2 regions of the Murimonas intestini genome follow, and region 2 is predicted to be linked to the other one. Evidence: a T-box and tRNA genes for the amino acid it is inferred to sense, from the RefSeq annotation. Region 2 holds a T-box; the other holds one or more tRNA genes.
What was found. The T-box of region 2 lies ahead of NSB28_RS09490 (valine--tRNA ligase). A T-box ahead of a tRNA ligase gene usually reads a tRNA of that ligase, here a tRNA-Val.

Region 1 (15,114 bases), on a different contig from region 2:
AATCACATCTCTCCTTAACCAGCCGGCTGACCCCTTCTCCTTCACTGCCGATCACAAGCCCTATGGGGCCTTTCAGATTCAGGCTGTACATCACCTCGCCGCCCATATCTGCGCAGACGAACCAGAGCCCTTTCTCCTTCAGTTCTTCAATAACTGCCGAGAGATTTGTCACCTTTGCCACAGGCGTATAATTCAATGCCCCTGCCGACGTCCTTGCCACAGTGGCCGTCAGTCCCACTGCCCGGCGCTTCGGTATAATGACTCCGTGGGCACCTGCCAGATTCGCAGTCCTGATGATGGCCCCCAGATTATGGGGATCTTCAATATTATCCAGCAAAAACAGAAACGGCGGTTCTCCTTTTTCCTCAGCCAGCTTCAGCATATCCTCTACCTCAGCATATTCATATGCAGCGGCATAGGCTATGACGCCCTGATGCTTTCCTGTCTCAGACATCTGGTCAAGTCTTTCCTTTGCCACATAGCTGAGCAGGGTATCCTGTTTCTTAGCTTCTCTTATAATAGAGCGCACCGGGCCGTCCTGGCATCCGTCCAGCACAAAAAGCTTGTCTATGGTCTTTCCTGAACGGTAAGCTTCCATGACAGCATTGCGCCCCTCTATAGTCAGTTCTTCGTATCTCATCCTTCTTCTCCTTTATCCAGCCCGGCCTTTACCAGCTCTACGATACGCCCCATATCACCCCTGAGGTACAGAAAGCCCATCAGGGCTTCCAGGCCCGTAGCCTTTCTGTATTCCAGCACAGACGCGTTTTTGGCCGTAGAAAACGATTTTGCATTGCGGCCTCTTTTATATATCTGTTCTTCCTCCCCGCCAAGCAGCGGCAGTATCCTCTCAATCATTTCCGCCTGGGCAGGCGCCTTCACGATCTGGCTTGTCCTTTTATGCAGCTTGTGGGGCGGGCAGTTTCCCCGCTCCACAACTAAAGTCCGTATGATCAGATCATAGACAGCATCTCCTATGTAGGCCAGCGTCAAAGGTGAATATGTCCTGATATCCACCTCCCCCATCTGAAATTCTTCCTTCAGATAGGCCGCCAGGGATTCTATGCCCTTTTCCATTTCACACCTTCTCTTGTATCCTCCAGGATGATCCCCTTCTCCAGCAGCAGGTTCCTGATCTCATCCGCCTTCGCAAAATCCTTTGCTTTTCTGGCAGTCTGGCGGTCCTCAATCAGCTTTTCAATATCCTGATCCAGCATCTCCTCTTTCTTCTCCACAATGAGTCCCAGGATATCGCTCAGGGCTGTAACCCTATCCAGCACAGCCTGGATATAAGCTTTTGAATTCTCCCCACCCACCGTGGTATTTGCAAACCTCACCAGCTCAAAAATAGCTGAGATAGCATCTGCTGTATTAAAATCGTCATCCATTGCCTCATCGAATTTTTTCTCAAAGGCATCCAGCTCTGTAAGTCCTGCTGCTTCCTCCGGCTTTAATTCCTCAGTTTTGGCAGCCTCCTTTAAAAACTTCAGATTCTCCACTGCTGTCACGATACGCTCAAGTGCATTCTTGGATGACTCCATAAGTTCCGCGCTGAAATTAAGCGGGCTTCTGTAGTGGGCGCTGAGCATAAAGAAACGCAATACCTGGAGGTCATATTTCTCACCGATCTCACGGACAGTAAAGAAATTGCCCAGAGATTTTGACATCTTTTTATTATCAATATTCAAGAATGCATTGTGCATCCAGTAGCGCGCAAAATGTCTGCCATTGCATGCCTCGCTCTGTGCGATCTCATTTTCATGATGGGGGAATACGAGATCCTCGCCGCCTGCATGTATATCTATCTCTTCTCCCAGGTATTTCTTTGACATTACTGAGCACTCAATATGCCAACCCGGCCGCCCTGCGCTCCATGGTGAATCCCATGCCGGTTCTCCCTCTTTTTTTGGTTTCCAGAGAACAAAATCCAGCGGATCCTCCTTCTGGTCTTCTCCTGATACGAGCAGAGAGCGGTTCCCCGACCTCAGATCCTCCAGGTTCTTGTGAGAGAGCTTTCCATATTCTTCAAACTTTCTTGTCCTGAAATACACTGTGCCGTTTACGTTGTATGCATACCCCTTCTCTATCAGATCAGAGATCATCTCTATCATACCGCCGATCTCCTGGGTAGCCAGAGGATGCGTGGTAGCCGGCTTCACATTCATGTCTGCCATATCCTTCTTGCACTCCGCAATATAACGCTGTGCCACTTCCTCAGACGTCACACCTTCTTCAATGGCTTTGGCAATAATCTTATCATCCACATCTGTAAAGTTGGATACATAATTTACATCATATCCTTTATGCTCCATATATCGTCTTACTGTATCAAATACGATCATGGGCCGTGCATTTCCTATATGGATAAAATTATAAACTGTAGGTCCGCAGACATACATGCTGACATGTCCGGGCTCCAATGGAATAAATTCTTCCTTCTGTTTTGTCAATGTATTATATATTTTCATCTCTTTTTTCCTCTCTTCCTCCTGCCGCCCGGCAAGAAATACATTACTGTTCACTCCGACCAGTAACACACTCCGCGGCCAGTAACAGATATGGAACTAGTCTATGCAATATTTTTCTGTTTGTCAATAGGGATCACGTCACACTGTCTCATCCAGAAAAATTTTTTTAGATTTAAATATCTCTTCTCCAAGCCTGGCCGCTGAGACGACGGGTGCCCCCTTCTCCCTGGCCTCCCTGTGGGTGACTCTCCTGCAGCTGCTCCCTGTGCTTCCCAGGGTACAGTAATATGCCCCGGAGTTCTGGACCAAAAGCTCATCCTCCACAATCACATAGAAGGAAACCTGCTTCTTTGTCCTAAGGGATTCCATCAGAGTCTCCAGATGGACGATCCTGCCCATCATGAGCGGCACATCTTCTATATCAGCGCTGTATTCTTCTGCCAGTACACATTCCAGATCATCCCCGAAATCCAGAAGCCTTATCTTTTCACAGGAATCCAGCCATCCGGCAGCAGCCTCCAAAAGCAGGCCCAGCAGTTCTTTCCTGGCAGCAGGCTCCCTTATTTCCACAAGCCCGTCCTCCGGGTGAACAGCCTTATCAGGAGCGAGAAAATAACCTGCCAGGCCGCTGCCATCCTTCATAAGAACTATCCTGCCGTTCTCACTCACCTGCTCCTTTAACAGCCGCTCACAATACTGTGTGCTCCGCACAGCATATATATCATAATTATTTTCCAGATACTGTCCTGAAAACGATGACAAAGCCTCGAGATCCCCTGGTCCGGCCACGGTGCACCAAAACCTCCCGCTCTCTTCTGCCGCTGTCAGATCCTGACTGCCGTCCACGGAAGAGTGCTCTGTGATCCTGTCTCTTTTCACAACCGCAGTTTTCCTGCAATTCATATATCTGAATCCAAATGGAGTATATATGGCTTCTGCAGCTGGCATCAGAAATGTAAAGGGTTCTTTTCTCTCATACATTTCTCCCAGGGATGTCAGGATAAGCTTCTTCATCATTCCCTGATGGCGGCATCTCTCTTTTGTTGCCACTGCCACTATATAATGGTAGTCCATCTCTGAACCGCAGACTGAGAGCCTGTATGGATTCAGGTGAAGCATTGACACGATCTCCCCCTCATCCTGATCCTCCCGGGCGCTGTCATACTCTTCTATCACATATATTTCATTTTCAGATGCCTTACAGTGATAATAATAATCTACAAAGTCCTTGCTGTCCTCAGTAAATATTTCCTCATAAAGCGGCCTCGTCCTCCGGTTCTCATCTTTTTCCAGCTTCTTCAGTCTCAGCATACATGTTCTCCTGACGCACATTTGCCATATAATTATCTTCTTTTATTTTCTTTTATTTACTTCTCTATTTTTCCGCGGCAGCCGCCGCAGCCGGGGCACCCTCCAAAAGACGCCCTGTCGTCAGCCACCAGGTCCATGATCGGAAGCAGGCAGCATATGGCCTGGGCCGAGATACCCTCACCAGTGCCTGTAAAACCAAGCCCTTCCTCTGTAGTGGCCTTTATATTGACCCTGTTTTTTTCTATTTTAAGCGCACTGGCTATATTTTCTTCCATCTGTTCAATATACGGCCTCAGCTTTGGCCGCTGGGCGATGATCGTACCGTCTATATTTTCGATCAGATAGTTGTTTTCCTCCAGCAGCCCTCTCACATGCTCCAAAAGCGCGATGCTGGAAATACCTCTGTATTTCTCATCTGTATCCGGGAAATGTTTTCCGATATCTCCCAGCGCCGCCGCTCCCAGAAGAGCATCCATGACAGCATGCAGTATCACATCTGCATCAGAATGTCCCAGAAGCCCCTTCTCATAGGGGATATCCACCCCTCCTAAAATGAGCCTGCGGCCCTCCACCAATTTGTGCACATCATATCCCATACCAACCCGCATATATACACTCCTTCATTTCTCTGCCCCCAGAGGCGGCAGATTCCCTGTTAATTTTCTTGAATGCCTTTATTCTAACATGTTTCCCCATTTCTGAAAAGAAAAACGTGCAATCTAAAATTATCCCATCAAGTGCTGAATCAATATCTTTATGCCCATTGCCACCAGCACAAGCCCTCCAAACAGCTCAGCCCTGGACTTATATTTTTCCCCAAATACATTTCCAACCTTGATACCCACTGCGGAGAATATAAAGGTCACTACGCCTATAAAAATCACGGCCGACACAATATCAACCTGCAGAAAAGCAAAAGTTACTCCCACTGCCAGAGCATCAATGCTTGTGGCTACAGCCAAAGGCAGCATCGCCTTGCAGCTGAAGCAGCCGTCCAGTTTTTCTTCCTCACTGCGTGACTCCCTGATCATATTGACTCCGATCAGCCCCAGAAGTATGAACGCGATCCAGTGGTCTACACTTGTGATCAGCGCCTGGAACTGTGTACCCAGAAGATAGCCCAGCAGCGGCATAATTGCCTGGAAGCCTCCGAAATATATTCCTGCCGTCAGACAATGCCTGGGACAGACTTTCTGTACAGACAGCCCCTTACAGATGGATACTGCAAATGCATCCATTGATAATCCTACCGCGATAATAAACAACTCCCATAAACTCATTTTTCTTTCCTCCTTAGAATGTGATCATACTATTGCTATGCACAAAAAACGAGGCTTATCTGTATTTTAACAGATAAGTCTCGTCATTTAATACAAAGCCAGGAATCCCGATTCCAGTATGTTGGCCTCATCACGCTATAAAGCGCTGACTACTCCCTTATATTGGCAATAACTATAACATAGAATTAAAGGAAATGTCAAGAAAAGAATCTCCGTGTTACGCATCCTCTTTAATCAGCATGCGCAGAGCCTCTACGGCTGTGGTAATGGCCTTCTCTGTATCATGAACCACCTCGTTGGCAAGCCCCTGCTTCTCTCTTTCCTGATTTGCCACCACAAGGAATACAGAACCAACGCGCACCTTCAGATAGCTGCCGACGACAAACAGCGCTGCAGACTCCATTTCAGAAGCCTTGCATCCCAGGCGCAGCCAGGCATTCCACTTGTTGAGCAGCTCATAGCTGACCGGCATCTTTTCCGGTTCGTGCTGTCCATAGAAAGAGTCTTTGCACTCTACTACGCCTGTATGACAGCGGTAGCCTAACTTTCCGGCTGACGCTGCAAGGGCATTGGCGACACTCAGATCAGCTACCGCCGGGAATTCAATGGGCGCATATTCCTTACTGGTTCCCTCCATCCTGATGGCTCCTGTGGCTATAACCACGTCACCGCTCTGCACATCCAGATCCATGCCGCCGCAGGTTCCAACACGTATAAAGGTGTCAGCTCCGGCCTTCACCAGCTCTTCCATGGCGATTGCCGCTGAAGGCCCGCCGATTCCCGTGGAAGTAACGCTCACCTTCACGCCATCCAGGTATCCTGTATAAGTAATAAATTCTCTGTTGTCAGCAACTAATATGGCATTGTCAAAATGATTTGCAATCTTTTCACATCTCTTGGGATCCCCCGGCATGATCACATATTTGCCGACTTCCCCTGTCCTTACTCCAATATGATACTGTAAACCTTCTTCTGCATATTTCATATCTGACACTCCTTTTCTATGATCTGCCGTAACCTACTGAATAACTACGATCTGCCTTACTCTGCAGATTATCCTTTGAAAATCCCAGAGGCAGCAATTCCTCCAGGCGGAAGACCCTGTAATCATCCTCTCCCTTTGCCAGAATTACAAGGAATTCTCCGGGATCACAAAATTCCGCCATCACCTGCCTGCACACACCACATGGCGCACAATAATCCCTTTCCTCTTCAGATGCCCCTCTTTTGTTTCCCACAATAACGATTTTCTTAAATTCCGTCTCTCCTTCAGAAACCGCCTTAAAAAATGCCGTTCTTTCAGCACAGTTTGTGGGTGAATATGCAGCATTTTCTATATTGCACCCTGTATATACCCGGCCGCTCCTGCCAAGCAGAGCCGCGCCTACCTGAAAACCTGAGTATGGTGAATATGAATACTGCTGAGCTCTGTATGCCTCTTTAATCAACTCTCTGTCTTCCATGAACTTATCCCCTCCTTAATCTGCCGTATATCCTGTTAATTAATAATAGCTCCTAATCAGGTTTTTAGATAGGACTTTTATGCTTTCTTTGATGCCGGATCATCATTTCGTCTTATTCTACAATTTTTATCCTGGTTATTTAGTCATATTTGTTATTATTGCATCCCTCTCCGGAGGTTTTTCCCGGAGAGCAAAGTATTCTATACACCTCCATGCATCCGCAAGGATCTGAATTATGGGATGCACGGAGGTGTATGGAATTAAAAAAAAGCTCCCGGAATACCGGAAGCTCTTTTAATTTTACATTATTCTGCTGCTTCTGTTTCAGCCGCTTCTGTTGCTGCTGCTTCTGTTTCAGCTGCTTCTGTCTGTGCTGCCTCAGTTGCTGCTGCTTCTGTTTTAGCTTCTGTCTGTGCTGCCTCTGTTTCAGCTGCTTCTGTTTTAGCTTCTGTCTTTGCTTCTGTTGTTGCTTCTGTCTTTGCTTCTGTTTCTTTTGCTTTTTCTCCACATCCTACTGCTAAAGCTCCTGCTAAAGCCATAACTGCCATTAAACTAATAACTTTTTTCTTCATACTAATTTCCTCCTCATTTTGGGATAACCAGATTATCCCGATAATCATTACAGAGGTTATCCTATCATACTTGTCCCGGAAAATCATGCCCTTTTCATTAATTAATACAAAAAATATTCTTATGTTCCTTAAGAAAACTTAAGAAATTGTGCATACAGTTCAACTTTTTTATACATTTATACTTATATTTCGCTCTTTCTCACTAAAGCATTAATTTGGTATCTCAATTTATTCCATCAGTTTTTCACTATCAAATATCCTGTCCAATATTTTTTTACCGAAACTGCACAACTATATTGTTTTCCCTTAGGAGCGGATACCCTGTATTCCTATGACAAAGATCATAACACACTGTGACGCCGGTAATTCCATTTTTCCTGCACAGGTTAATCCTTCCTGCCGCCGCTTACTTTAATCCTTTTACAAAAGGAATCAGGCAGAGGAGAGCAATAATTCCAATGATCCCTATCACAATGCCCAGTACCAAATTGCTCCACACCATTGTAAGGCACATACCCACTCCCAGAAGCAGGGCTCCGATAACTCCAATCAAAACTGCTCCTACTGTTTTCCCTGAAAGCCTAATGGGAGCTTTGTTTTCCATTTTTCTCCAAACGCCTGCCATGATCAGCAGCACAACCGCACCTGCTGCCCCCATAATAACCCCGGGCCTGAATGCATTCCATTCCGGAATCAGCGCCATGCACATTCCCAGGGCAAATAATATGCCGCCAATCGTTCCTAAACTCATTGCAGTAAATGTACTCTTTTTCATTATTCAACACCTGCCTTTCTTCTTGCCTGCCGTTCTTCGAAAGCCAACCTATCCGCTTCTTCTCTTTCCTTCTGTTCCTTTGCAAGTCTGGCTCTCGCGTCCTCTACGGATTCGCCCTCCTTTGTCAGAAAGTTGTCTACAAACTTATCAGCTATCTTATTGAAACCTCCTACTGCTCCCTCTTCAATCTTTTTGTAACCGCCAACTACACCTTTCTCAATTTTTTTGTATCCGTCAACTACACCTTCGGCAATCTTTTCATTTGCTTTTACTAACTTTGATTTAGCCATACTGCTTATCTCCCTTTCATTTGTCTCTGCTTTACTTGATGGTGTAAGAATATCATCCCTTTATTGACGTTACGTTTCACTTTTGTTTATGAAATATTAATAGCCGCGCATCCCCCGGAGGTTTTTGTTTTGCTGGAAATGAAGTTTCCTGAAAAATAAAAAAGCAGAGACTTTATCATCTCTGCTTAGTAATAGCGGAAGGGAGATTTGAACTCTCGACACCACGGGTATGAACCGTGTGCTCTAGCCAACTGAGCTATTCCGCCATATTTAATTATCATGGGACCTATAGGGCTCGAACCTATGACCCTCTGCTTGTAAGGCAGATGCTCTCCCAGCTGAGCTAAGATCCCATGTCAAGCAGCCCTTGTATCGGACTGCTTTGCTATTATACTATTAAATTCCTCAAAATGTCAAGTAGTTTTTTTCAGCAAATTCAATTATTTCTCCATCTGGTCCCATGACTTTAAAAAAGCGGATCCCGCGTTCCAGTATCGGAAGTGTCTGGACTACATAATGTATCATCCTGAAGCCTTCTTTTTTTGCAAGAAACAGCGCATCTGAGATATCCGACACATCGAGGGCAATGTGGTCAATATGTCCCGATGTCCTTTTATCCAGTTCCAACAGGCCCTGCCCTGCCATTTGAATGATTTCAAGCATAAATCCGTTGTTCTTCATGAATGCGATCTCCAGGCGGCCGTCATCCGTCATCAGATAACCCCCGCCGCACTCTTTAAATCCCAGCTTACCGTAAAATTCCCTGGAGCGTTCCAGATCTCTCACTTTAAGCGCAAGATGCGCCCACCCCTGAAGGCCTTTCCTTGCTCCATATCCAATGCTGTTGTCGTGGCAGAATTCTACTACCTCCTGGTTTGGACCTGCAAAATTAATCCCTTTTACGCCCTTTTCCCCAAGTGTCGTATAATGAATAATACCATCAGGCGTTGAGGAATGTACCTGCATTCCTTTCTCCAAAGCCTCCCTGGCACATTCTTCAATATCCGGGGCCTCTATGGCAAAATGGTCAAGTATGCCGTCGCGCCTTTTTGCCACTTCAATTCTTTCTCTGCCTGAAGGCTGGTATATCTGCAGCATAATATCGCCCAGAACCAGAATAGCCATCTCCATATAATTGGGATTCAGGACTATTTTCTGCTGTACCCTGCGGAAACCGAGCTTTTCCTCATACCAGTTTACCGCTTCGTTTAAATTAACAACCGGTATCCCCAAATGTTGAACACCCTGAACGATATCTGCCAGCCTCATATACCTTCCTCCTTTGCATTGTGATCACTACTTTTTCAATTCATATAAACCATTTATGGGAGAACTCTCCGACTGGCTGTCCTGTGTCAGAACAGTCACGTCTACCTGCCCGTCAGACAATACAAACTGGACCATGTAATGGTCATCACCTTCGTATGTGGCGCTGTTGGGATTCTCGCTGATCCTGGCGACTCCATTTATCCCCGATGTTCCAAACTGGAATTCAAAGGATGTGGCGTCCACAGCTTCCATTGTCAGCGACTCCCCTTCTTTTACATACGTTCCATTCCAGTCCGCCTCAGGCACACCTGCCTCAGTGAGCGTCATTTTCTCAGTGAGCATCTCTGTCTCCTGAACTGCCTGTGTGTCATTCTGTGAAGGTATGTTTGCTTCTGTCTGCCCTGCTTCCGTCTTCTCTGCTTCTGCAAGAGGAACATCACCTATCACTTCAGCAGCCCCGGATGTCTCATGCATAACCGCCTCAGTCTTCTGTTCCGTATCAGCCTTCTGCTCTTTTCCTTCACTGCCATTACAGCCTCCCAGAACTGCGGCAGTAAGAACAGCCGCCAGCAATAATACCGTTTTTCTCATTTTATCCTCCTCATTTAGATGCGCGTCCCCGCGCTGAGCCTTTCACAAAACTACCCATGCAGTTATTATACCATTTATTTTCTTAAATAAAAATTAAATTTCGCTTTTTTGCATTACATTTTTATCAAATTAACGTTTTTTATAGTAGCTGGAAAACTTTTTTCTGGCTTTATCAATATTTTCATCCAGCAGATGCAGCATCGGCTCCTGACTCACGATCCCGCTCAGATATCTGCCTGAATAATCCTGATAACTGCTCCACCAGTAATCGGACGCCCTCTTAACGAACTCTTTTTTAACAGGCAGATTGTGGAGCTCCAGCCAGCTTTTCTTCAGCTTATCTTTGGAATCAAACACCCTGGCTCTGCGGGCATCCCGTATCACAGCTCCCTTTATCTCCCTGTTCAGCCTGTAATACGCTGTAAAATCATCGGCTATATCACATAATACTTCTTCCTCTGCATCTGCAGGCATTTTAAAAATAAATCTGGCCTCGCTGTCAAGTACGCAATAGGCATACACCTTGAATGGAAGACAGATTTTGATCTGCTGCACAATATCCAGCAGCTTCTTTTTGTCACATTCGTCCGCAAGCACATTTTTCTTTTCCTTGCCTTTAAGTATAAACAGGCCGGTTTCTTCTTTCGTTTTCATAACTCTCTCTCCTTATATATTTGTCGGCCCTTAGTCAGCCCACCACCGTTAATATAATCAGAGCCGCATACACAATACTATACAACAAGGAAAGATTGTTTGCAACATATCATTTATAAATGCATCATTTTGTATCATCTCTCTGATTATGCAACTTTTTAGTTTCTTTTTTTCATGAATGCATTAAAATATGCTACATTTTGTTGCGTTATAAATTCAAGAATGCTTCAGCAAAGTGCGCTTCGTTCCCCTGGCGGATCTATAACTTGGGTTACATTGAAACAAAAAAGTCCCCATACAGATGAACCATCTGTATGGGGACTGTAAAAGCCTATCTGATTTTTATTTAAAGTAAGCAACACCTGATTCAAATATCTTCAGATCTTGATCTCCGTAGATATTGATTGCCACAGATTCATCACGGCGCTCTACGTGGGCCATCTTTCCAAGCACTCTTCCGTCAGGGCTGGTAATTCCCTCGATAGCCGCATAGGAACCATTTACATTCCACTCTTCATCTCCTGTAAGTCTGCCGTCAGCGTCACAATACTGGGTAGCCACCTGTCCATTGGCAAACAGCTTGTCTATCCATTCTCTGCTGGCTACAAAACGTCCTTCCCCATGTGAAGCCGGAGTCGTATAGATTCCTCCCAGTGCAGCGCCTGCCAGCCACGGTGATTTATTTGATGCAACCCTTGTATAAACCATCTTGGATATATGGCGTCCCACCGTATTAAAGGTCAAAGTAGGAGAATCTTCTGTCTGACCTGTGATCTCTCCATACGGCACCAGTCCCAGCTTGATTAAAGCCTGGAATCCATTGCAGATACCAAGTGCAAGTCCGTCTCTTTCATTTAACAGACGCATCACAGCTTCCCTGATCTTGGCATTCTGGAAGGCTGTTGCGAAGAACTTAGCGGAACCATCCGGTTCGTCACCAGCTGAAAATCCTCCCGGGAACATAATGATCTGGGCCTGGTTGATGGATTTCTCAAATATCTCCACTGAATCCCTGATATCGTCCGCCGTCAGGTTCCTGAACACTTTTACGTCCACTTCAGCGCCTGCCCTCTCAAAGGCTTTTGTACTGTCGTATTCGCAGTTTGTACCCGGGAACACAGGTATAAACACCTTCGGCACTGCTACTTTGTTCTTGCATACATATACTTCCTTTGTATTGTAAAGCCTGTCCGGAATATCGCTCTCAGCCTCAGCATTTGAACGTGTCTTAAACACCTTCTCCAGAGTTCCCATCCATGCTTCCAGGGCCTCTTCCATGGTGATTGATACGTCACAATAATCAAAGGCGGCTTTTTCCTGAACTTCGCCTACAACTGTATATGTGATAGAAAGCTCACCAACTTTATCTGACGGAACCTCAGCCACAATATAGCCGAAGCCTTCTGTAAACAAGTCTCTGGCATCCACATTGTGTTCTACCTTTACTCCGAGTTTATTGCCGAACGCCATCTTGGAGAGCGCAGCTGCCAGACCATTTGCATCTAATGTATATGCAGAGAGTATCCTTCCCGCTTTCACATCCTCGTGGAACTTTCCATACTGTTCCATGACCTGAGTGTAGACAGGCAGATCATATTCATCTCTCTCAATCTTCAGTACGACAAGCTTATTTCCTGCACTCTTGAGCTCAGGTGTGATCATAGTCTTCTCACTGGCCACGTTAACTGCAAATGAAACGAGAGTCGGCGGCACATCTATTTCGTTGAAGGTACCGGACATACTGTCCTTTCCTCCGATAGAAGGCAGACCAAATCCCAGCTGCGCAGAATAAGCTCCTAAGAGGGCTGCAAAAGGCTGGCTCCAGCGCTTCGGGTCCTCTGTCATCCTCCTGAAGTATTCCTGGAAGGTAAAACGGATGCTGCTGAAATCTCCGCCCGCTGCCACGATCTTCGCTACTGACTCCAGAACTGCATACACGGCGCCGTGATACGGACTCCAGCTGGACAGGTAGGGATCAAATCCATAGCTCATCATTGTCACTGTGTCTGTCTTGCCTTTTAATACAGGAAGCTTGGCAACCATGGCCTGTGTCTCTGTAAGCTGGTATTTTCCGCCATATGGCATAAGAACGCTGCCTGCACCGATGGAGCTGTCAAACATTTCCACAAGTCCCTTCTGTGAGCAGGCATTCAGGCTCTTAAGCGTATCCAGCCATTTTCCCTTTACATCTGACACTTCTTCCCTGACAAAATACTTGTCTGTCTCAGGCGGCATCTCAACCTCTACAGCTGTCTCCTGATGTGCGCCGTTTGTATCCAGGAAGGCTCTGGAGATATTGACGATCTCCTCGTCTCTCCAGATAAGCACCAGACGCGGAGCCTCTGTCACTACTGCCACCTCAACTGCCTCCAGGTTCTCCTCAACAGAATATTTCAGGAACTCTTCCACATCCTTGGGATCTACTACTACTGCCATACGCTCCTGTGACTCAGAAATAGCGATCTCTGTCCCATCCAGGCCTGCATATTTTTTCGGTACCTTATCCAGGTAGATATGGAGTCCGTCTGCCAGCTCGCCGATTGCCACAGACACACCGCCTGCACCGAAGTCGTTGCATTTCTTAATGAGGCGGCTAACCTCCGGACGGCGGAACATACGCTGTATCTTCCTCTCTGTAGGCGCATTTCCCTTCTGTACCTCAGCACCGCAGGTCTCTATAGATTCCTCTGTATGCACCTTAGAAGAGCCTGTGGCGCCGCCGCAGCCATCCCTTCCTGTACGTCCGCCCAGAAGAATAATGATATCTCCCGGGTCAGATGTGAGCCTCTTTACATCTTTTCTGGGGGCAGCGCCCATCACAGCGCCTATCTCCATTCTCTTTGCTGCATAATTGGGATGATAAATCTCTTTCACATATCCCGTAGCAAGTCCGATCTGGTTTCCGTATGAACTGTAGCCGTGTGCCGCTTCGCGGACCAGCTTCTTCTGGGGCAGCTTGCCTTTCATAGTATCCTGAACAGACGCTGTGGGATCTGCTGCTCCTGTCACACGCATAGCCTGATATACATAAGTACGCCCTGAAAGCGGGTCACGGATAGCGCCGCCAAGGCAGGTAGCCGCACCTCCGAAAGGCTCGATCTCAGTCGGATGGTTGTGCGTCTCATTTTTAAAGTTCACAAGCCACTCTTGCGTCTCCCCGTCAATCTCCACCGGAACTACAATACTGCACGCATTGATTTCATCAGATTCTTCCTGGTCTTCCAGTTTTCCTTCTTTTTTCAATTTGCGCATCGCCATCAGCGCCAGATCCATCAGGCAGACAAATTTATCTTTTCTGCCCCTGAATATCTCTTCCCTGTCAGCCAGGTACTTCTGATATGTGCCTTCAATGGGGGCTCTGTAATAACCGTCATCAAATTTGACATCTGTCAGTTCCGTGGAAAAGGTGGTATGACGGCAATGGTCAGACCAGTATGTATCCAGCACGCGGATCTCTGTCATGGACGGATCTCTGTTCTCTTCATTCTTAAAATAATTCTGGATATGGAGGAAGTCTTTAAATGTCATGGCCAGGTTCAGTGATCTGTAAAGCTCTTCTAATGCTCCCTCTTCCATACCGGTAAAGCCGTCAAAGATTTTCACATCTGCAGGCTCTTCAAACCTGGTGATGAGCGTGTCCGGTTTCTCAAGGCCTGTTTCCCTAGAGTCTACCGGGTTGATACAGTATGCCTTAATTGCCTGATATTCTTCATCGCTTATATTTCCTTCAATAACATAAGTAGTTGCGGAGCGGATGACAGGTTCTTCATCTTCATTTAGAAATTTCACACATTGTACTGCTGAATCTGCCCTCTGACCAAACTGTCCGGGCAGAAATTCCACTGAAAACACCTTAGAACCTTCAGGGAACGGATACTCTTCTTCATACAGGGTATCTACAGGCGGTTCTGAAAATACTGTCCTGCAGGCTCTTTTAAAGACCTCATCAGAAATATTCTCCACGTCATAGCGGATCAGGACATGTACTGCGCTCATCCCCTCCACACCCAGATAACTTCTGATCTCATGCCTTAAATCCTTCGCCTGTACTGCAAAATCAGGCTTCTTCTCAACATATACTCTTCTTACGCTACTCATAGCTTCCTCCATACTCTGTGTTATTCACGCCACTGCGGAGAGCCGGATTCGACATAATCCGGCGCCCTTCGTAATCATTTTACCACCCTATGCTGTATCTTGCAAGATTTTTAGAAAGCATGGTTCCCTGCCACTAAAGCTTCAGTTACCGCCATCACCTCATCGAGTGCAGCTTTTTTCTGTATCCTCTTATCTCTTGTCACAATTTCGCAGCAGCCTTCCTTCATATTCCGCGGGCTGACTATGACCCTCACAGGCACTCCCAGCAGGTCAGCCTCTGAGAACATCACACCTGCGCTGATGCTCCTGTCATCATATATCACCTCAATGCCGGCATTTGTCA
Region 2 (13,272 bases):
AGCGAATATTTATGGAAAAACAGAAATGTCCATTCCGCAAGATGGAAAATCTTATCGCTACCAATTATCGGGACAAAAGCTCTACGTTCTCGAAGATAATGGGATACCTGTCTCTATGGCAGGATATACAAGAGAAATGCAAACAGCTATCGGTGTGGCATTTGTATATACTCCTCCTTATTATCGTGGAAAGGGTTACGCCTCCTCATGTGTGGCTCAAATCAGTCAAATTGCCTTAGATAAGGGATTTACGAAGTGCGTATTATACACAGATTTATTAAATCCAATATCGAATAGTATTTATAAAAAAATAGGATATAGGCCCGTTTGTGATTCGCTGATGTTAGAATTTAAATAACATTCGGTTGAATGGCTGCACCGCCTTTGACAATCACACAGTAGAACGGAAAGGCTTGGCATAATTCAGATGGGCTTTGGTCTTACTACCTGCATTACCAACTAAAAAGGCTATCGTTTTAGGATTACCTATTTTGGAATGTTTGGGTAGGTAATAAGGAACGTTCAGGTGATTGGAATCCGATTGTATGTGAATGGCAAAAAAGGAGCGGCGAATAATATAAAGATGAAAAATCATATAAAAGTGGGAGGCAAGCTTCTCCAGACTACCAAGAGTTATAACCAGCTTAAACAGAAGCAGAAAGATAAGATTGCACAATGGATGTATGAGGAGACTAGAAAGTTTCACGAACAGACAGGTGAATTTCCAACTGCTAAGACAGATGATGCTGTGATTGCAGCAGTTTATGATCATATTGAAGCCGCTGATATTTGGATACCATATGGGGAGATTGCGTCAAGATACCAGGGCAAACGTGCGAAGATCTGCGAACGAATTCAGAAGGAGGATACTCTTCGTAAGCATCCGCCAGATACTGTGATTTTCATGAACATGTGCATGGTCTGCCGTGGAAACGAAGTGCTTGCACTGGATAAGGTAAATAACACTTATACCGGAACAACGTTTCCAGGCGGACATGTAGAGACTAGGTAAACATTTCATGATGCCGTTGTGCGTGAAATATTGGAAGAGACCGGCCTGCGCATCAAGAATCCTGTGTTGAAAGGAATCTATCACTGGTATCGGGACGGATTCCATAACGTTGGATATCTTTACCGGGCAGATCAATTTGAAGGAGAATTGAAAAGCTCGGAAGAGGGCAGAGTTTACTGGATTCCACGAGAAGAATATGAACAGAAGGAACTAGCTGTCGGAATGCATCGCGTTTTAATGATTATGGATAGTGATGAATTTTCAGAGTGCTTCATGGATGTAAAAGAAGACGGCTCAATCGAAGAGCATATGTTTTGAAATTTCATAATACATAATATAAGAAACTTTATAAGAGAATTACCCAAACCCTTGAAAATGCAACGTTTTCAAGGGTTTTTATATCATATAACCATTTTGCAGGGCAGTTTGTAAAGGACTGATTTTAATGTAAGGTTGACATTACACACACCACAGTATATAATATATGTAAGGTTAACATTACAAAGGGGGAAATATGAGGAACAGAGTCAGAGAACTGAGAGAGAAACGGGGGATGACCCAGGAAAATCTTGGAGAGCTGGTTGGAGCATCCAGGCAGGCCATAAATGCTATTGAGACAGAGAAGTGTGAGCCTTCCATCTGGCTGGCCTATGATATTTCACGTATATTTGAATGTACCATTGAAGAAGTTTTTTTATTTGAGGAAAGTGAAAGAAAATCAAGGGCTGACAGCAGCAGGAGGGAAAAAGATGGCAGTAAGAAAGATTCGTCTGTTTGACGATAAGATGTTGAGGAAAAGATGTAAGGAAGTAGAAACCATAGATGACCATGTCCTGGAACTTCTGGATGACATGATGGATACTCTCCATGATACTGAAAATGGGGCGGCATTGGCTGCTAATCAGGTGGGGATATTAAAGCGGCTGGTTGTGGTAGATTATGGGGAATACTGCCTGAAACTGGTGAATCCCAGGATAGTAGAAAGCAGCGGGGAGCAGGAGTGTATAGAGGCATGCTTAAGCTTTCCGGGAAAGATGGGAAAGACAGTCAGACCCCAGACGGTCACAGTCAGTGCGCTGAACGAAAGGGGGGAAGAAGTCCTCATAACGAGGGAGGGGATTATGGCAAAGTGCTTCTGCCATGAGCTGGAACATCTGGATGGGGTGGTATTTCTGGATCATGCTGTTGAGATTGAATTGCCTCTGAAGGAGGAAAAGTAGGTCCTGGATAAAGAGGAAAAAAGCCTTGACATACTCCAGGGGTCTGGTATAATGATCTTCAACAAACACAGACAACAGCGTAGACGAGGAGGAGTACATGTTATTCCGGATGCACAGAGAGAAGATGACTGGTGAAAATCTTCGTGAAGGGAACATGGAAGTAGCCTTTGAGCTTTGGATTGAAAGAAGAATGACTTCAAGTAGACTCCAACGGAGATTTCCACCGTTATCAAGGAAAGCGGTATCGGACTATTCTTACATGATAGTACCCGTATCGTTATGAGTGCAGAATAATATTCTGAATTCAGGTGGTACCACGGACAAATCAGCCCGCCCTGAGCTAAATTTAGCTCAGGGCGTTTTATATTCTACAGGCAACGAAGTTTCCTACAGAATAAAACCCTCCGGGAGGAGGCAGGGCTGCACGCGGAACAAAAAATATACTTTCGCTATGTCTGTTTTGTATTTCAATATAATACAATTGGAGGTATGAACATGAATCAGAAGTATGATTTTAAAAGAACAGAAAGGGAGATGCAAAAGTTCTGGGAAGAAAATGAAATATATAAGTTCCAGAATGGAAGGGAGAAGAAAATATTTTCAATAGATACACCGCCGCCCACTGTAAGCGGTTCTCTGCATATAGGCCATGTATTTTCCTATACTCAGGCGGAAATGATAGCGCGTTTTAAACGAATGCAGGGGTATGATGTCTTTTATCCGTTTGGTTTTGACGATAACGGTCTGCCTACAGAGCGGCTGGTTGAAAAGGAAAGAAAGATCCATGCCAGGGATATTCCGGGGAAAGAATTTAGGCGGCAGTGTATGGAGACTGTGGAAGGGTATGAAGCGGATTTCAGGGAAATGTGGAAGAGTCTGGGCTTTTCTGTTGACTGGGATCTGGAATATCATACGGTTTCAGAAGAGTCACGGAAGATCTCACAGAAATTGTTTCTGGAGCTTGTTAAGAAGGGAAAAGCCTATATGAAAGAGTCCCCAGTGTTATGGTGCACGCAGTGCCAGACGTCCATAGCACAGGCGGAGCTGGAGACTAAGGAGAGTGAATCGTGCTTTTACTATCTGGTATTTGATGCGGGGGAGAAAATACTGCCTGTGGCTACTACAAGGCCGGAATTGCTGCCCGGCTGTGCCTGTGTACTGGTACACCCGGCAGATAAGAGATATAAAAAATATGTGGGAAGGAAGGTAAAGGTACCCCTTTATGGATTTGAGATACCTGTACTTGAAGATGATGGAGTTAGTATGGAAAAGGGGACAGGGGCTGTTATGTGTGCCACATTCGGGGATTCCACAGATGCAGAGTGGTATGAAAAGTTTAGCCTCCCTTATAAGGAGGTAATCACGAAGGATGGCAGAATAGCAGAGCACATTCCCTTTACAGGAGGGATGAAAACTGCACAGGCCAGAAGGGCCGTTGCCCTGGAACTGGAGAGCAGGGGGCTCATTATAAAAAAGGAAGAACTGATACATGCTGTGGCAGTGCATGAGCGGTGCGGGACAGATGTAGAAATTATTCCGTCCAGGCAGTGGTATATTGATATCCTGACAGAGAAAGAACGCTTTATAAAAGCTGCGGATGAGATCAGATGGCATCCGGCCCGGATGAAAAGCAGATATCTGGACTGGGTACAGAACTTAAAGTGGGACTGGTGTATTTCCAGACAGCGCTATTTTGGAGTTCCATTTCCTGTATGGTATTGTGCAGAATGTAAAAAGCCCATCTTAGCAGATCCCTGCCAGCTGCCTGTGGATCCAGAGAAAGACAGGCCTCTGTCTTCATGCAGCTGCGGCTGTACGGAAGTTATACCGGAAAGAGCGGTTTTTGATACATGGGCCACATCCTCCATCTCGCCGCTGATAAATGCCAGATACGGGGAGGAGGGAGACAGGAGCCGGCAGATACTTCCTATGGGAATGCGTCATCAGGCACACGAAATTATCCGCACCTGGGCTTTCTATACGATTGTAAGGAGTCTCTACCATACGGGGGAGATACCATGGAAGGACATTATGGTCAGCGGATTTGTGCTTGCAAAGCCTGGGGAGAAAATAAGCAAATCAAAGAATAATGCCTCGAGTTCCCCGATGGAGCTGATAGAAATGCATTCAGCGGACGCCATAAGGTACTGGGCGGCGAATGCCAGGCTGGGAACAGATACATTTTTCAGTGAGGATGAGCTGAAAGCATCGAAAAGATTTATAAACAAGCTATACAATGCCGCTAAATTTTCAATGGCACAGCTGGGGGATTTTGAATTGACCGGAGATCCGGCGGCCTGCCTGCTTCCGGTTGACAGGTGGATACTGCAGAGAGTGAATGAAACGTCTATAAAGACGGGAAAGCTGCTGGAAGAATACGAGGCTGGACAGGCGAGGCATGAGCTGGATGAATTATTCTGGAAAGATTTCTGTGACTATTATATTGAAATTGTAAAAGAAAGGCTTTATCAGCCAGGAAAACACGGGGCAGACAGGCGCAGGTCAGGACAATATGCCCTATATAGCAGCCTGTTGGAAATAATGAAGATGTATTCAGTCTTTGTGCCCCATATTACAGAATATCTTTATCAGGAGTTTTTTAGAAAATTTGAACCTGAACTGTCTATCCATCAGAAACTGTGGAAAAGAGCAGAGGGAAGGGAAGAAGATATCCTGGCGTTTGGTATGCATATGAAAGATCTGATCAGCAGTGTCAGGAGATATAAGACAGAGCATGGGATGTCAATGAAGGACAAGATAGGCAGACTGCAGATCAGATGTCCGGAGTGGATGACAGGGTATTACAGGGAGACAGAGCAGGACCTGTCAGCATGTACAGGAGCCACGGAGATCATATATACCGTACAGTGACAAGGCATATGTAAAATTTCACTATAGTCAAGCATTTGCTGAAATGATATAATGTGATAGACACTATATTGCGAAGCGGCAATTGCGGCGGCAGTGCACAGTTGCATAAAAAGAATGATTGGACTACAGATAAAATGACACAGATAAAGAGATTAATCCATACAAATAAATTAGTAATAGGCATTCTGGCCCATGTGGACGCAGGGAAGACTACTCTGGCCGAGAGTATCCTCTATCTGCGGGGAGAGATAAGGAAGCCGGGCAGGGTAGATCATGGAAATGCCTTTCTGGACACATATGAGCTGGAGAGATCCAGAGGGATCACTATTTTTTCAAAGCAGGCTGAGGCAGTTCTGGGGGAGAAGTCAGTGACCCTGCTGGATACTCCGGGACATGTGGATTTTTCTGCCGAAATGGAAAGGACACTGCAGGTCCTTGATTATGCAGTGCTTGTCATCAGCGGGGCAGATGGAGTGCAGGGACATGTGGAAACGCTGTGGAGGCTGCTCCGGCGTTACAGCATCCCTGTATTTTTATTTATTAATAAAATGGATCAGCCCGGCTGTGTCCGGGAAAAGCTGCTGGATGAATTGAAAGTGCGGCTGGACGAGAGATGCGTGGAGTTCGGAGCAGATGATTCAGATGAAAGCTTTATGGAAAACCTGGCCATGTGCGATGAGAAAGCGCTGGAGGCATATCTGGAAAAGGGCAGCATCAGCAGGGAAGAGACAGTGGAATTGATCCGCGCAAGGAAAGTATTTCCGTGTTATTTTGGCTCTGCCCTGAAGGTGGAGGGGGTAGAAGAATTTCTTCAGGGGCTTGATAAGTATACAGGCAGCAGTGTGTATCAGGAGGAATTTGGCGCAAAAATATATAAAATATCCAGGGATGCCCAGGGAAACAGGCTTACCCATATGAAGATAACAGGGGGAGCCCTGAAGGTAAAGATGCAGCTTTCAGGCAGCAGGGAGGAGAAGGCTGATCAGATACGTATTTATTCAGGCGCCTCATTCCGGTCTGTGAAAGAGGCTCCTGCGGGGACGATCTGTGCGGTTACGGGGCTGGATAGTACGTTTTCAGGGGAGGGGATTGGAATTGAGGAGGCATCTGAGCTTCCCGTCCTGGAGCCTGTCCTGACATATCAGATCCAGCTTCCTGAAGACTGTGATGTACATGGTATGTTTTTGAAGCTGTGCCAGCTGGAGGAAGAAGAGCCGCAGCTCCATATTGTGTGGAATGAGCAGCTTCAGGAGATACATGCCCAGGTGATGGGGGAGGTGCAGATAGAGATCCTCAAGAGCATGATACAGGAGCGGTTTGGGGTAAAGGTTGAATTTGGCTCAGGAAGTATTGTGTATAAAGAGACCATACTGGAACCGGTGGAGGGTGTGGGACATTTTGAACCGCTGCGCCATTATGCGGAGGTGCATCTGCTGCTGGAACCTCTGGAGGCAGGCAGCGGCCTGCAGTTTGCCACTGCCTGCAGTGAAGATATCCTGGACGGGAACTGGCAGAGGCTGGTACTCACCCATCTGGAAGAGAAACGCCATCCGGGGGTGCTGACAGGGGCGGAGATCACAGATATGCGGATCACTCTGCTGACAGGCAGATCCCATCTGAAGCATACTGAAGGCGGGGATTTCCGTCAGGCTACCTACAGAGCGGTGCGTCAGGGACTGAAGATGGGGAAGTGCATCCTGCTGGAGCCAGTGTATGAATTCAGGCTGGAAGTGCCTTCAGACAAAATGGGGAGGGCAATTTCAGACATCCAGAAGATGTACGGAAGTTTTAAGAATCCTCAGATAGATGGGGAGATGACTGTCATCACCGGCAGGGCGCCAGCAGAAAGAATGCAGGGCTACCAGAGGGAGGTCACTGCATATACGAGCGGCAGAGGAAGATTATCCTGTTCTCTGGCGGGGTATGAGCCCTGCCATAATGCAGAAGAGGTAATAGAGGCGGCAGGTTACGATTCTGAGAAAGATCTGGAGAATCCTACAGGGTCTGTATTCTGCGCCCGCGGGGCAGGGTTTGTAGTCAGCTGGGACAAGGTGCGTGATTATATGCACCTTGAGAGTGTTTTAAAGAATGATATCATGAGACAGCGTGAAGAAGAGGTGCAGCAGATCAGGGAAAGAAGGGATACAGAGAATCAGGACAGATGGGCAGACCCAAAGGAGCTGGAAGAGATATTCGAGAGAACATACGGGCCTGTAAAGAGGGAGCGCAACCGGTTTAACCGGGGAGGGACAGCGGGGAGAAGAGCGGCTGAGAATATCCAGAGCAGCGCTGTCCACAGACCCAAAACCAGAGAAAGATCAGAGGAATATCTTCTGGTGGACGGATATAATATTATTTTTGCCTGGGAAGATCTGCGGGAGCTGGCAGAAGTGAATATTGAGGGCGCCAGAAATAAGCTTATGGATGTCCTTTGTAATTATCAGGGATTTAAGAAGATGACCCTTATCCTGGTGTTTGATGCTTACAAAGTGCCGGGAAATAAGGGAGATGTCCAGAAGTACCACAATATATTTGTTGTCTACACGAAAGAGGCGGAGACTGCTGACCAGTACATCGAAAAGGCTGTGCACGAGATTGGAAGGAAGCATCATGTTACAGTGGCTACTTCTGATGCTTTAGAGCAGGTCATCATACTGGGACAGGGCGCTGACAGGATGTCGGCCCAGGGTCTGAAGGATGAGGTAGAGCTGGTCAGAAAAGAGATCCGCAGCGAATATCTGGAAAAGCAGAAGAGCAGCAAGAATTATTTATTTGAGAATCTGCCGGAAGACATGGCCAGGCATATGGAAGATGTGAGGCTGGGGTACACAGATTTTGACAAGGAGTGAGAGAGATATATGGGGTATGAGATTAGAACTTTATCAGTTCTGGATGACAGGCAGAAAGCAGAGATAGAGGCTCTCGAAGACCAGATCTATGGGGAGGAAGTGCTTCAGAACAGAATATGGCTGTCATCAGAACTGAATTTTGACAGGAAACTGGACTGTTTTTTTATGGGATATGAGGATGGCTTGCTTGTATCTTTCCTGAATTTGTTCATGCCGGATAAACGGGAGGGAGAGGTGACAGGCTTTACCAGGACCGGCAGCCGCGGCAGAGGGTATTTTACGGCATTGCTGGACCGGGCCGGGGAAGTGCTGCGGTCAGCCGGAGTGCCGGACTTTCTGTTCGCGGTTGAGCCGGCCAGCCCGGCAGGAATGAAGTACTTGCAGGGGCTGGGGACGGCAGAACACAGCCATACAGAATATACCATGGAGTGCGGGCCTTCTTACGCCCCTCTTGGCGAGGGGATCATACTGAAGCAGCTGTCAGAAGAAAATACTGCGGATTTTATGTCTGTAGCAGAGGAGGAATATGGCAGTGACGGAGGGGGAGCAGCAGCCATATTGGCTTCAGAGACACGTGAGGGATATATTCTCTATGACGGCAGTGAGCCGGCGGCAATATTTAATCTGGAGTATGGCGAGAATATCTATCTGTGCGGCGTTGTAGTAAAGAAGGCCATGCGGGGGCTGGGGTACGGCAGCCAGGCGGTGCGGGCAGCTCTGAATATGGCAGAGGAGCAGAAAAAGAAGGTTGTGCTGGATGTGGACAGTAAAAATCCGCCGGCGCTGAATTTGTACAGAAAGTATGGATTTGCTCCTGTTTTTGAGGTGAGGTATTTCAGACAGAGATTACAGCGGGGATCAGAGGAGGGAAGGCAGGAGTGCTGAAGAAAAAATGGAATGGCCAGATGTCTGAGTCACTGCTGCTAGCAGTATTCCTCACGCTGGCCGGAGGTTTTCAGGACGCTTATTCTTATAATTGCCGGGGGCATGTGTTTGCAAATGCGCAGACAGGGAATATCGTGCTGCTGGGACAGAATCTGGCCCAGGGAAACTTGCTGAATGCCGCCCACTATCTGTTGCCTCTTCTGGCGTTCCTCCTGGGAGTCTATGTCACAGGCTGGGTCAGGCACCGCTGCAGGGAATACGAGAGGATACACTGGAGGCAGATCGTGCTGGCGGCGGAGATTATTCTGCTTATCACAGTGGGTTTTATGCCCCAGTCCCTTAATATGGCTGCTAATGTGCTGATGTCATTTGCGTGTGCCATGCAGGTGGAGAGCTTCAGGAAATTCAGGGGCCTTCCGTGTGCAACGACTATGTGTATAGGGAATATGAGGAATGCCACAGAATTGTTGTGCAGATACCATATTACAAAAGACAGGGAGCTGAAACGGAAAAGCCTTCATTACTATTTTGTGATCCTTGTTTTTGCAGCAGGCGCCGCGATAGGAGCGCTTGTTACACCAGGCATGGGAGAGCGTGCTATATGGATAGCAGCGGCCGCGCTGATGGGCGGATTTGCCCTGATGTTTATAAAAGAAGAGGTTTCAGGTGGAGAACAGCTCCAATAGGCCATATGCCATCATTTAACAGGAATATAAAGATCTATCCTGGATTCAGGATGGTCGTAGCCCAGGAAGCGTTCATCGTAGAGTTCAAAATCCTCCCTGAAGTCAAGCTCCTCCTGAGCAGATAAAAACCAGGTTCCCCAGATATATTCAAATGTCTCAGAAAGTCTGGAGAGGCTGCCCTTATGGGTAAAAACGGCATAACGCCCTCCTTTCAGGATTTTTCCTGTAAAGGGGGGTTTTATATGTTCCAGGCTGGATACTTCAATACCTGCAATCTCGGAAAAATTCACGTCTTCATTCATATTTAGTAGGGTATTGCCTTCAGAGCAGGCCTCGCAGATACCAAAACCTCTGCCTCCCGGGATGGCATCAGGTATTTTATGAGATATGGAGTTGAATTCTGCCCATAGCCCGGGCAGTACATTATCCCTGAGCGTAGTCTGGCCCCTCAGGCCGGCTACTTTTATATCAGGCAGAGTGGTAAGCACAGGCTGTACAGTCAGGTTTTCGGCCAGATGGCTGAGTCGTTCCTCATCCAGCATGGGCTTTTTGCCGATAAACAGGTCAAGGCGGTTTCGCCTGTAAGCAGCAGGATTCATCATGTACAGGGATTTGAATGCCCTGCTGAAAGCTTCGCTTGATTCAAACCCCCATTTCAGGGCGATGTCCAGGATGCGTTCATCTGAGTAGATCAGATCTTTGGCAGCATTGGCAAGACGCCTTTTCCGGACATAGCTCCCTATGCTCTCACCCAGGACAGCCGAAAACTGCCGGGTGAGATGGTAGTAGGAGTAGCCGGCATAGCGGGCGGCTTCCTCAACACTGAAGGGTTCTGATAAGTGGTCTTCTATATAAATGATGGCATGTTCCAGAGCTTTTAAATAATTCACAATGTACTCCTGTGTGTAATGTACTGAAAGACAGACGGAGCTGCCTTTTCATTCGTGATAGTTACGGGGTGTACGCCTTCCTCAAAAGGATCTGACATGGAATATGAATTCCAGCCATTTCCGGCGCTGCCGCCCCAGCATAAGTCTATTATACCATCAACAGGGTCAATTACCATGCTTTTTGTAGTTCCAAAAAATTCCTGATAATAGCGGCAGCACAGACCATCAGGATAATTTGAGAGAAGCATGGACTTTAGTGCAGCTTTAGAAATTTTTCCGGAAGCGTCCAGCGTCCTTTTAATATAGTCATATCTGACGGCGGAATGTTCCATGACAGCAGGTTCCAGAGCAGCCAGCTCAGGGATCACGGCGTGGTTTGTGGCATGGAGATATCTCTCTGTCTCCGGATCCAGCCTGTGAAATGCCAGGCGTCCGTCCAGAGTTTCTATAAGGATGGCACTGCCTGATTTGTCAGCGGCGATCAGGTTCAGGTTGTAGGCAACAGGCATGTCCCGGACCATATCAAGAGCTTCATCTATATTCCGGCAGTTTTCAAGAAGGGTGCGGATGACAGCCCAGTACTGCAGCCCCTCTATTGCAGGCCGGCGCATATATTCAGGAGCGCCGACGGGAAAACCGCAGGAACTCATAGTGATGGCCAGGCCTGCTTCATTAAAGCCGTCCTCCCTGCCGAAATTCAGCACGCTTGTCCCTATATGGGTATATTTTCCGTCAACACTTGTCCTGGCAAGAATGAAGTCTTCTGCTTCATTGCTGAACTCATAGTTCCTGGCCAGCAGGATATGCCCATTTTCTGTCATCTGTGGATGGATCACCATGTGGCTGCAGTTTGGCCGCAGGAAGGTCATGGCAAAATATACAATCTGCTCCGGCGCAGCTTTCAGAGCATCTGCAAATCCGGCCAGCTCTTCATTGAGTCCGGGGCAGAAGCGTCCAAATAGTGACTGTGCCCTCTTTACTTCTTCAGAATCAAATCCTTTAAAGCCTGCGGTATGGATTTCCTTCATGGCAGGTATGGCTGAGATAGCCATTCCCTGGGCATATCCGATATCATAGCTTTTTCCTTTTAATTCAATAGTGTGTGCCTGGATCGTTTTATTTGTCTGCATTTTCATCTCTCCTGTCTGCCGGTGCGGCGTCTTTGACTACAGTTTAGCAGGATCAGGAGACAGATTCATGATAATTCCTGCTGAAAGTGAATTCCCACAGCTGCTGATTACTGAGTGAGCCGTAACATCTTATGTCTCGATTTTCTTTCCCAATATAGACGGAGCAGAACAACTGTAATATAATGGTAAAGTAATGGTCGAAAAATATAAACCATAAAAGCCGGCGCTCCATGATAATTGTACTGGAGCCTGTTTGAAAAATCATTCCCACAAACTGTGACGCTCATCACACGGAAAGCATTTTTCAAGCACGCCCTGGCAGATGAAAGGCTCTGGCCGGAGAAGACGGAGGAACAGAAATGGATTGCTTGCACTGTGAAAAGAAGGAGAAATTTGCAGGGCAGTTTAAGAGCTGCGGTGATATGCTATCTGCCATAGGAGACGAGACACGGCAGTCCATTATCCTGACATTGATAGAAAAGACGGGACGAAAAATTATTACTATCTGGATGGAGGGAGTGTCAGAATGAAGGAATTGATAGCCCTGTTTAAAAAGATGGAGACAGTCATGGAAAACTGCAGGATGCTTCAGAGCAGGCAGAACCCGGAGGGGTCCGCAGATGAGAAAGGAAGGAAAATATGAAAATAACAAAATTAAATAAGGTAGTTTTCAGTCCGACAGGAGGCACACAGAAGGCAGCTGACGCACTGGGGGAAGGCCTGGAATGGGAAAAAGAGGAGATAGATATTTCAGTGGAGGCACACAGCAGAGAATTCGGGCCTGATGAACTGGTGATGTTCGCAGTGCCTTCCTATGGCGGAAGAGTACCGGAACTGGCAGTCCAGAGGATAAAAGAACTGCGGGGCAGCCATACACCAGCTGTTCTTATAGTGTCATATGGAAACAGGGCATATGATGATACTTTGCTGGAATTAAGGCAGACAGTGGAAGATGCGGGATTTATAGCCGTGGCAGCAGCAGCGGCAGTGACTGAGCATTCTATCATGCACCAGTATGGGACAGGCAGACCGGATATGGCAGATCAGGAGGAACTGAAGAAGTTTGGTTCTGAGATCAGAAGGCGTCTGGAACAGATGGAAGTGCCAGTCAGTGTGGAGGTTCCCGGAAATACAGAGTACCGGGAGTATAAAGGTGTGCCTCTGAAGCCCTCCGCTGACAGAAAAAAGTGTACTGAGTGCGGCCTCTGTGCGTCAAGGTGCCCGGCACAGGCCATTCCCGCCGGGAACCCCAGTGAAACAGATACAAAGAAGTGTATCTCGTGTATGAGATGTATCAGTATCTGCCCGCAGCATGCCAGGTCCCTGAATAAGATCATGCTTGCGGCTGCATCCCAGTCGCTGAAGAAGGCATGTTCAGGACATAAAAAGAATGAATTTTTTTAGGAGAGAGAATGAAAACAGTATTTATCGATTATATGGGAACTATTGTTTCAGAAGAGAGCAGGTACGTAAACGAAGTGATCTACAGATGCCATAAACAGGCACATACTGAATCGCCGTCAGAGGTGGCGGCCGCCTGGTTCAGGCTGCATGACAGCCTTCTGGGAAAGTATTGCGGCCGGGATTTCAAGCCGGAGCATGACATTGCTGTTGAGACATTCGAAAGGATCATGGAGGAATACGGCTTTACAGACAGTGCGGACGAACTTTGTCATGGCCTGGAGATGCACTGGAAGTATTCGCCTGTATTTGACGATACAAAGGAATT

Region 1: it has a tRNA-Val gene. The T-box ahead of NSB28_RS09490 (valine--tRNA ligase) is inferred to sense a tRNA for this amino acid. The anticodon was not compared.

The regions. Positions count from the first base shown of each region.
Region 1 covers NZ_JANKBI010000009.1:141,615-156,728, forward strand. Annotated here, with positions in the region: gene rlmB (23S rRNA (guanosine(2251)-2'-O)-methyltransferase RlmB) at 1-640, opposite strand, end outside; gene NSB28_RS14145 (Mini-ribonuclease 3) at 637-1,077, opposite strand; gene cysS (cysteine--tRNA ligase) at 1,062-2,468, opposite strand; gene NSB28_RS14155 (GNAT family N-acetyltransferase) at 2,607-3,779, opposite strand; gene ispF (2-C-methyl-D-erythritol 2,4-cyclodiphosphate synthase) at 3,836-4,387, opposite strand; gene NSB28_RS14165 (manganese efflux pump MntP) at 4,505-5,059, opposite strand; gene udp (uridine phosphorylase) at 5,277-6,044, opposite strand; gene NSB28_RS14175 (cytidine deaminase) at 6,061-6,522, opposite strand; gene NSB28_RS14180 (hypothetical protein) at 6,828-7,094, opposite strand; gene NSB28_RS14185 (hypothetical protein) at 7,501-7,869, opposite strand; gene NSB28_RS14190 (hypothetical protein) at 7,869-8,159, opposite strand; tRNA gene NSB28_RS14195 (tRNA-Met) at 8,352-8,425, opposite strand; tRNA gene NSB28_RS14200 (tRNA-Val) at 8,440-8,512, opposite strand; gene NSB28_RS14205 (VOC family protein) at 8,565-9,428, opposite strand; gene NSB28_RS14210 (hypothetical protein) at 9,456-10,019, opposite strand; gene NSB28_RS14215 (hypothetical protein) at 10,149-10,673, opposite strand; gene NSB28_RS14220 (phosphoribosylformylglycinamidine synthase) at 11,016-14,771, opposite strand; gene NSB28_RS14225 (proline--tRNA ligase) at 14,882-15,114, opposite strand, start outside.
Region 2 covers NZ_JANKBI010000005.1:1,897-15,168, reverse strand. Annotated here, with positions in the region: gene NSB28_RS09515 (GNAT family N-acetyltransferase) at 1-358, shown strand, start outside; gene NSB28_RS09510 (NUDIX hydrolase) at 584-1,012, shown strand; partial or broken gene NSB28_RS09505 (NUDIX domain-containing protein) at 1,028-1,330, shown strand; gene NSB28_RS09500 (helix-turn-helix transcriptional regulator) at 1,527-1,790, shown strand; gene def (peptide deformylase) at 1,762-2,232, shown strand; T-box leader at 2,304-2,573, shown strand; gene NSB28_RS09490 (valine--tRNA ligase) at 2,728-5,103, shown strand; gene NSB28_RS09485 (translation factor GTPase family protein) at 5,238-7,952, shown strand; gene NSB28_RS09480 (GNAT family N-acetyltransferase) at 7,962-8,837, shown strand; gene NSB28_RS09475 (YoaK family protein) at 8,858-9,523, shown strand; gene NSB28_RS09470 (AraC family transcriptional regulator) at 9,535-10,413, opposite strand; gene NSB28_RS09465 (C45 family autoproteolytic acyltransferase/hydolase) at 10,410-11,543, opposite strand; gene NSB28_RS09460 (hypothetical protein) at 11,903-12,073, shown strand; gene NSB28_RS09455 (EFR1 family ferrodoxin) at 12,183-12,947, shown strand; gene NSB28_RS09450 (HAD family hydrolase) at 12,956-13,272, shown strand, end outside.